Regions from separate parts of the Stenotrophomonas sp. K-6 genome, predicted to be linked through region 2. Evidence: predicted binding sites of a transcription regulator. Region 2 holds the regulator's gene; the other holds the start of a gene.
The links. The regulator FliA, encoded in region 2, starts transcription of late flagellar genes. The targets are predictions, from matches to a motif close to TAAAGTTTNNCNNNCNNNGGCCGATAA.
Positions count from the first base shown of each region.

Region 1: AC13F7_RS01005 (GGDEF domain-containing protein) is a predicted target of FliA. The motif match lies at 2,077-2,103, and genes of this name have one in related genera.

Region 1 covers NZ_JBSPUC010000001.1:224,476-228,683, forward strand. The annotation lists gene AC13F7_RS01000 (RNA polymerase sigma factor) at 1-406, opposite strand, end outside; gene AC13F7_RS01005 (GGDEF domain-containing protein) at 458-2,020, opposite strand; gene AC13F7_RS01010 (NAD(P)H-binding protein) at 2,154-2,792, shown strand; gene AC13F7_RS01015 (tryptophan 2,3-dioxygenase) at 2,864-3,742, shown strand; gene AC13F7_RS01020 (peptide MFS transporter) at 3,985-4,208, shown strand, end outside.
Region 2 covers NZ_JBSPUC010000002.1:27,095-31,302, reverse strand. The annotation lists gene AC13F7_RS05535 (chemotaxis protein CheA) at 1-1,354, opposite strand, end outside; gene AC13F7_RS05530 (protein phosphatase CheZ) at 1,360-1,974, opposite strand; gene cheY (chemotaxis response regulator CheY) at 1,974-2,366, opposite strand; gene AC13F7_RS05520 (RNA polymerase sigma factor FliA) at 2,383-3,129, opposite strand; gene AC13F7_RS05515 (MinD/ParA family ATP-binding protein) at 3,126-4,013, opposite strand; gene AC13F7_RS05510 (AAA family ATPase) at 4,000-4,208, opposite strand, start outside.

The DNA of each region.
Region 1 (4,208 bases), on a different contig from region 2:
CATCCAGGTGCAGCAGCATCAGGGCGCGGTCCAGCGGTGGCAGCGCGTGGATGGCGAGCTCGAGCTGGCGCAGCGCGTGGCGCTGTTCGGGCGGCGCGGCGTCGTCCACCGCGGGCAGATCGTCGTCCAATGGTGCGTGGTGGCCCTGCCGGTGCTGCTGGCGACGCCACTGCGAAATCGCCACATTGAGCGCCACCCGGTACAGCCAGGTCGAGAAGCGTGCCCGCGAAGGATCGAACGCCTCGAACGCCGCCCACGCCTGCACGCTGATCTCCTGGACCAGATCCAGTCGATCCTCCGGGTGGTGGCAGTAGCCACGCGCCACCTTCACCACAATGCCGCGGTGCTGCTCCAGCAGCGCGGCGAAACGCGTGCGTGGATCGTCGGCGGTACGGGGCAGGGTCATGTCCATACCCAAGTGATTCGCGCCAGTGCGCCGGCTATCACAGCCACCGGATTAGCGCGCCGGCTCGGCAGCCTGCACGCGGTTCTTGCCAACGCGCTTGGCCGCGTACAGCGCGGTATCGGCACGGCGCAACAGCGCGTCCGCCGCTTCGGCGGGCTGCCATTGCGCCAGACCGGCACTGAAATGCACCGGCACCCGTTGTTCGTTCAGCGGCAGCGGGCGCTGTGCCAGCGAGCGTTGCAGCCGCAGCAGCGTGGACATGCTGTCCGCCGCCGGCGTTTCCGGCAGCAGCAGGACAAACTCGTCACCGCCCAGCCGTGCGATCGCATCGCTGCTGCGCAGGTGCAGCTGACAGACCTCGACCAGATGGCGCAGCACGGCATCGCCGCCGGCGTGGCCGTACTGGGTGTTGGTCTGATGGAAATCGTCCAGGTCCAGCAGCGCCAGTGCCAGCGGATGACCGTGGCGCGCCGCCCGCGCCATCTCGCGCTCAAGCAGTTCATCCAGCCCGCGCCGGTTGAGCGCACCGGTCAACGGATCGGTGCGGACCAGCCCGGAGACGTCACGCAACTCCTGCTCCAGCTCGGCGATGCGCTGCTCGGCCTGCTCCACCTCGCGGCGTGCATTGCCCAGGTGGTCGCGCGCCTGCAACGCCTGTTCCTGCACCCGGCCGGTATCCACCAGCACGTCCTGCAACAGCTGGTTGAGATCGGCGATGCTGCGGGCTTCCTTCAGGGCCAGCGCATAGCTGCTGATGCGATCGTGGTATTCGCCGGTGCTGACCGCCATGCCATCCAGGCGCTCGATGAAGCCGCCCATGACGTTTTTCATCGCCGCCTTGGACTCCACGATCCCCTGTTTGAGCAGGCCCTGCTTGTAGATCACCTCGCGCAGGTTGGCGCGCGCCTGTTCCACCGAGTCGCGATCCAGCGGTCCGCCGATCAGCGAGCGCACCGCGTGCACCTGACCATGCAGCCAGCTGCTGTCATCCAGCAGCTCGCCGATGTTGTCCAGCAGCAGATCGAACAGGCTCAGCAGCAGCTCCTGCTGCTCCTGCCAGCCATCGCTGCGCACGCCGATCTGATGGGAGAGCTCGCGCAGCCGCACTTCGATCGGCTGTAGCGGTTGGCCGGGATGCCAGCGGTGCACCTCGCCGGCAAGCTGCCCGGGCTCCTCGCGCAACTCGGGCATGTTCTGCAGCAGGCTGGCCACGGTCACCCCGAGGGTGTGCCGCAGCAGCTCACGCAGGCGCAGGCTGTCGGGTTGGCCGTCGGGCGTTTCCTGCTCGATGGTGCGGATGTACTTGTCGATCAGCTGGCGCATCGCGCGCCCGTAGCTGACCCAGTCGCCGCTGCGTTGCGCCGATTGCAGGCGCAGGCCCATGTCGCCCAGCTCGCCGGGCAGGGTGGACATGCCATTGGCAAACGCGCCCAGCAGGGGCTCGGGGCTGTCGATCCCGGCAAACAGGCGCTGCAGCATCGCGCTGCTGCCGCCCTTCAGGACCGGGGCCGGTTCACTGCGCGTCTCCACCGCGGTCCCCACGCTCTGCCGCCGCGACAGCAGCCGCCCGACAGCAGTGCCGGGGCTGGGGGGAGGGTCGTGCGGGTCCGTCATGCGGCAGGTCCTTGCAGGGCACGGCCGGGGGCCGGAGCGGTGGAGAGGTTGGAACAGTATCGGCGCAGTCCGGTCACGCTTGAACCGATCCTGCATGGCAGGATGGTAAGCACGAGCCAGGCAGGAGAATGCGATGAAGGTGATGCTGGTGGGCGCGACCGGATTGGTCGGCAGTCACGTCCTGCGGCAGTTGCTGGAGGACCCGCGCTGCGATGCGGTGGTTGCCCCGACCCGACGCCCGGTAGGCATCACCGATGCCGCGCTGGTCAATCCGGTGGTGGACTTCGAGCAGCTGCCGGCCGAGGCCGAGTGGTGGGCCGTGGATGCCGTCATCTGCGCGCTGGGCACCACGATCAAGCAGGCCGGCAGCCAGGCGGCCTTCGCGCGGGTCGACCATGACGCGCCGCTGGCGGTGGCGCGGCTGGCGCGGGCGCAAGGCGCGCATGCCTTCGCGTTGAACTCGGCGATGGGCGCCGACCCGGGCGCGCGGATCTTCTACAACCAGGTCAAAGGCCGGCTGGAGCAGGACCTGCGGGCACTGGGCTTCCCCTCCCTGACCCTGGTCCGCCCCGGGCTGATCGGGGGCGAGCGTGCCGAGCGGCGCACCGGCGAGCATCTGGCCAGCCTGGTGCTGGGCGTACTCGGCCCGGTCCTGCCGCGTGCCTGGCGGATCAATCCGGCCGGGATCATCGCGGCCGCGCTGGTCGAGGCAGCCCTGGTGCCGACGCCGGGCGTGACGATCGTCGGTTCGGCCGAGCTGGTGGAGCGGTGAGCCGTTGACGGCCGGATGCGCGGCCACCGGGCCACTGCGCTACCCTTTCTGCCCCTCAAGCGGTCCCTGCCATGTCCGTCGACAAGAACCAACGCGATCTCGAAGCCGGTATCCACACCGATCTGGAGGGGCGGCTGACCTACGGCGGTTACCTGCGCCTGGATCAGCTGCTGTCGGCCCAGCAGCCGCTGTCCAACCCGCCGCATCACGACGAAATGCTGTTCATCATCCAGCACCAGACCTCGGAGCTGTGGCTGAAGTTGTTGGCGCACGAGCTGCGCGCGGCGATCGGCTTCCTGCAGCGCGATGAGGTCTGGCAGTGCCGCAAGGTGCTGGCGCGCAGCAAGCAGGTGCTGCGTCAGCTGACCGAGCAATGGTCGGTGCTGGAGACGCTGACCCCTTCGGAGTACATGGGCTTCCGCGATGTGCTGGGCCCGTCCTCGGGCTTCCAGTCGCTGCAGTACCGCTACATCGAGTTCCTGCTGGGCAACAAGAACGCGCAGATGCTGCAGGTGTTCTCGCACGATCCGGCCGGCCAGGCCCAGCTGCAGGAGGTGCTTGATGCCCCGAGCCTGTATGAGGAGTTCCTGCGCTACCTGGCCCGCTTTGGCCATCCGGTCCCGGCCGGCTATCAGGGCCGCGACTGGCAGCAGCCGCACGTGGCCGACGATGCGCTGCACCCGGTGTTCGAGCGGATCTACCAGAACACCGACCGCTTCTGGCGCGAGTATTCGCTGTGCGAAGACCTGGTCGATCTGGAGACCGCCTTCCAGTTGTGGCGCTTCCGCCACATGCGCACGGTGATGCGGGTAATCGGGTTCAAACGCGGCACCGGCGGCTCCAGCGGGGTCGGCTTCCTGCGCCAGGCGCTGGAGCTGACCTTCTTCCCGGAACTGTTCCAGGTGCGCACCACGATCCGCAACGACGACCCGATGCCGCCGGACGCGTGATCGAGCACGAGCGCCAATAAGCCTATTCATATTTGCTGCATCTATAACCCCTACCGTGCGGCAGGCCCCGCCGTTGCTGCGCTGACGGTTCCACCCCGGCAGTTTCAGATGCAAGTTCAGCGACCGTGCCGCCAGCTGCGGGGATCGGTGTGTATTTGACGTGAACGCGTTTGTTCTGGGATTCTCCCGAGTTGTTTCGCACATCGGACGTGCATGTCTTCCACCGAACCCAGGAATCCCGCATGAGCGTAGACGCCGCCGCGAAATCCGTTCCCGAACCGGCGTTGCCGGAGTTCAAGACCCTCTTGGGCCATCCGCGTCCCTTGTGGATGCTGTTCATGGCCGAATTCTGGGAACGCTTTGCGTTCTACGGCATCCGGTGGGCGATGGTGTTGTACATCGTGGCCCAGTTCCATGGCGGCGAAGCCTCCGGTGAAAAGCCGGCAAGCGAGCTGTATGGCGCCTA
Region 2 (4,208 bases):
TGCGCGACTGGACCACGTCCATGCCCACGCCGCGGCCGGAGATGTCGGTCACCTGCTGCTTGGTCGAGAACCCGGGCAGGAAGACCAGATGCAGGCATTCCTCGCTGCTCAGGCGGGCGGCAGCTTCCGGATCGATCAGGCCCTTCTCGCGCGCCTTCTGGCGCAGACGTTCCGGATCGATACCCGCGCCATCGTCCTGCACTTCGATGCTGACGTAGTCGCCTTCCTGCTGGGCCGACAGGCGCACGTGGCCGCTGCGCGGCTTGCCCTGGGCTTCGCGCAGGTCCGGCATCTCCACGCCGTGATCGATCGCGTTGCGGACCAGATGGACCAGTGGATCGGCCAGCGCTTCGACCAGGTTGCGGTCCAGCTCGGTCTCGGCACCGATCAGTTCCAGCTCCACTTCCTTCTTCAGCGAGCGCGCGACATCGCGGGCCACCTTGGGGAAGCGCGAGAACACCTTGCCGACCGGCTGCATGCGGGTGCGCATCACCGCCGACTGCAGGCGGGCGGTGGCGATGTCCAGGGTGGAGACCGCGCGGTCCAGCTCTTCATCGTGCAGGCGCGCGCGCAGGGTCTTGAGCCGGTTGCGCGAGAGCACCAGTTCGCCGATCAGGTTGACGATCGCATCCAGGCGTTTGGTATCCACGCGCACGGTGTGCTCGGCCTCGGCGACCGGCTTGTTGGGCGCCGGCTTGTTGGCGGCAGGCGCGGCGGGCGCTGCCACTGCACGCGGCGCCGGGGCCGGTGCAGCCGTCACGGGCTTGGCACCGGGTGCCGCGCCGCCGTGCAGCTGGTCGAGCAGGGATTCGAACTCGTCCTCGCTGATCATGCCGTCGTCTTTCCTGGCGGCGACCGCGGTCGGTGCGGCACCGCCATGCAGCTGGTCGAGCAGTGCTTCGAATTCATCGTCGGTGATCAGCTCACCGCTGCTGGGGCCGGCGGCGGCGCTCGGTGCGGCCGCCGGCGTCGCCGGGCCGTTGACGTCGAACTGTGCGATCAGCTCCGGCGGGGCATAGCCCGGCTCGGTGCCGGCCGAGACCGAGTCCAGCATCGACTGCAGATAGTCCAGCGACTGCTGGGCCGCGTCGAAGTGATGGGCTTGCAGCGTGGCCTGGCCCGAGCGCGCCATGCCGAGGGTTTCCTCGGCGGCGTGGCACAGCTCGACCATCGCCTGGATGCCGAGGAAGCCCGCGCCGCCTTTGAGCGTGTGGAACCCGCGGAACACGGCGTTGAGCTGGTCACCGTCCTGGGGCGCCTGCTCCAGCGACACCAGCTGTTCGCCAAGGCGATCCAGGATCTCCTGGGCCTCGAGGATGAAGTCGGCAGCGATATCGTCCGGAACAGCACTCATGATCGTTAAAGTCCCAAATCGGAGAGCAGGTCGTCAGCGTCGACCTGTGAAACCTGGTGGCGGTCCAGACCGGTCACGGCCGGGCCGGCCAGACCGTTGTCGCGCTTGTGCGCGGTGTCGTCCTGCGGCGGCAGCCCGAGTGCACCGAAGCCTTCATGCACGCGACGCACGATGCCCACCACGCGGCGGATGATCTGCCCGGTGAGATCCTGGTAGCTCTGGGTGAGTGCGATCTCGGTCAGGTTGTGGCGGATGCGGTCCAGCTGCTGGTCCTGGTCGGCCGTCACGCCATTGGCGCGCAGCTGCTCGGTGAGCGTGCGGCATTCTTCGGCCAGGTCCAGGGTGCGGTGGGTGGCCTGTTCGGTCATCGCCACCACGTGATCCAGACGCGCGCAGGCATCGTCCAGTTCGCCGGCTTCGCTGGGCAGGCTGGGCAGCTCGCCCAGTGCCTGGCCCAGCTCGCGGGCAAGCCGGTTCAACCCGGCCATCATCGGCTGGGTCCGCAGTGCGGCCAGTGCATCGATTTGCTGACGCCACGCTGCTTCGTCGCCCGATTCCAGCGCGGCCAGTGCATCCTGCAGGCGCTGCACCAGCGCTGATTTGTCGCTCAGGGTTTCCATCAGGCGCTCGCCGCCAGACGTTCGAAGATCTTGCCGAGCTTTTCTTCCAGGGTCTGGGCGGTGAACGGCTTGATGATGTAGCCGTTGACGCCGTTCTGGGCCGCTTCGATGATCTGCTCGCGCTTGGCTTCTGCGGTCACCATCAACACCGGCAGGGTCTTGAGCTTGGCGTCGGCGCGGATGGCCTTGAGCAGGTCGATGCCCGTCATCACCGGCATGTTCCAGTCGGTGACCACGAAATCGAACGGCTGGCTCTGCAACAGCATCAGCGCGGCATGCCCGTCCTCGGCTTCGGCGGTGTTGGTGAAGCCCAGATCGCCCAGCAGGTTCTTGACGATACGACGCATGGTCGAAAAATCGTCGACGATCAGGATACGCATGTTCTTGTCCAAAGCTCTTTCCTCGGTCTTAATGGTTCTCGAGGCCGGCGTCGGCCGCCTCGAAGATTTTCAGTCGGCCACGCAGGCGCAGCACGGCCTGGCCATGGATCTGGCACACGCGCGATTCGCTGACGCCCAACACGGCGCCGATCTCTTTCAGGTTCAGTTCCTGCTCGTAGTACAGCGACAGGACCAGCTGTTCGCGCTCGGGCAGCAGTCCGATGGCGTTGCCCAGCTCACGTCCGAACTCACCGCGCTCCAGCACCTGCTGCGGGGTCGGGCCGCCCTGGGCAACGGTGTCCAGTTCGCCCTGGTCCTCGATCCGTGATTCCAGGCTCAGCACCTGGCCGCGCGAGGCATCTTCCATCAGGCGCAGGTAGTCCGGCAGCGGCATGTCCATCGCGGCGGCCACTTCCGTGGCGCTGGCGGCACGGCCGGTGCTCTGCTCAAGCCGGCGGATGGTGGCGGCGGCGTCGCGGGCGCGGCGGTGGACCGAGCGCGGTACCCAGTCGCCACGGCGGATCTCATCGATCATCGAGCCACGGATGCGGATCGAGGCATAGGTCTCGAACGAGGCGCCCTGGTCGGCGTCGTAGCTGCGCGACGCTTCGATCAGGCCCATCATGCCGGCCTGGATCAGGTCGTCCACTTCCACGCTCGCCGGCAGGCGGGCGGCCAGGTGATGGGCGATGCGGCGGACCAGGTCGGAGTGCTGGGCAATGCACTCGTTGGCTGCGACCCGCTGGACCTCTTTGTATTGTGCGGCGCCTTTCATGCGGTCACCCCGCGTTGCTTGAGGATGCGTTCGAGGAAGAACTCAACGCCGCCACGTGGCTCGGTCGGGGCCTGCCAGCGTGCGGTACGGCGCGCGATCTCGGTCAGTGCCAGCGCCGAGGGGCTGGACGGGTAGGCCTTCACCACCGGCTGCTGGCGCTGGACCGACAGGCGCAGCCAGTCGTCCTGCGGCACGCAGCCCAGGTAGTTGAGCGAGACATCGGCGAGGAACTTCTCGCAGACGCGGGTCAGCTTCTCGTACAGCACCCGGCCTTCATTCGGGTCGCGCACCATGTTGGCGACCACCTGGATCCGGTCCACGCCGCGTTCGCGCGAGAGCACTTTGATCAAGGCGTAGGCGTCGGTGATCGAGGCCGGCTCATCGCAGACCACGACGACGGTGTCCTGGGCGGCCTGGCAGAACGTCAACACGCCGTCGGTGATGCCCGCGGCCGTGTCCACCACCATGATGTCCAGCTCACGCTCCAGCTCGGAAAACACGTTGATCAGCCCGATGTGCTCGGCCTGCTGCAGCTCGGCCATGTTGCGGCGGCCGGAGGCGGCCGGCACCACCAGCAGGCCGCCGGGGCCTTCGATGATGACCTCCTCCAGCGTGCAGCGCCCGGCGATCAGGTCGGCCAGGGTCACGGTCGGCTTCAGCCCCAGGATCACATCGACATTGGCCAGGGCCAGGTCGGCATCCAGCAGCAGGGTGCGTTTGCCCATGCTGGCAAGCGCCACGGCCAGGTTGGCCGAAACGTTCGTTTTGCCCACGCCGCCCTTGCCGCCGGTGACGGCGATGGTGCGGACCGGGCCCAGCGGCTGGCTTCGGGTAGCCGACAACGGGAAGGTCTGGGTCAGCTTGGCGTACTCACGCGACGGCATGGTTCAACTCCGGGTTGCAGGGCATATCGGCCGCGCGGCGCAAATCTTCAAGGCGAAGTACAAGATTGGCCGCACTGGCACGGTGCAGGTCTTCAGGAACGTCCTGGCCATCGGTGACCCAGGTGATCGGCAGGCGGTGGTCCACGGCCACCGACAGGGCGGTACCGAAGCGCCCGGTCTCGTCCAGCTTGCTCA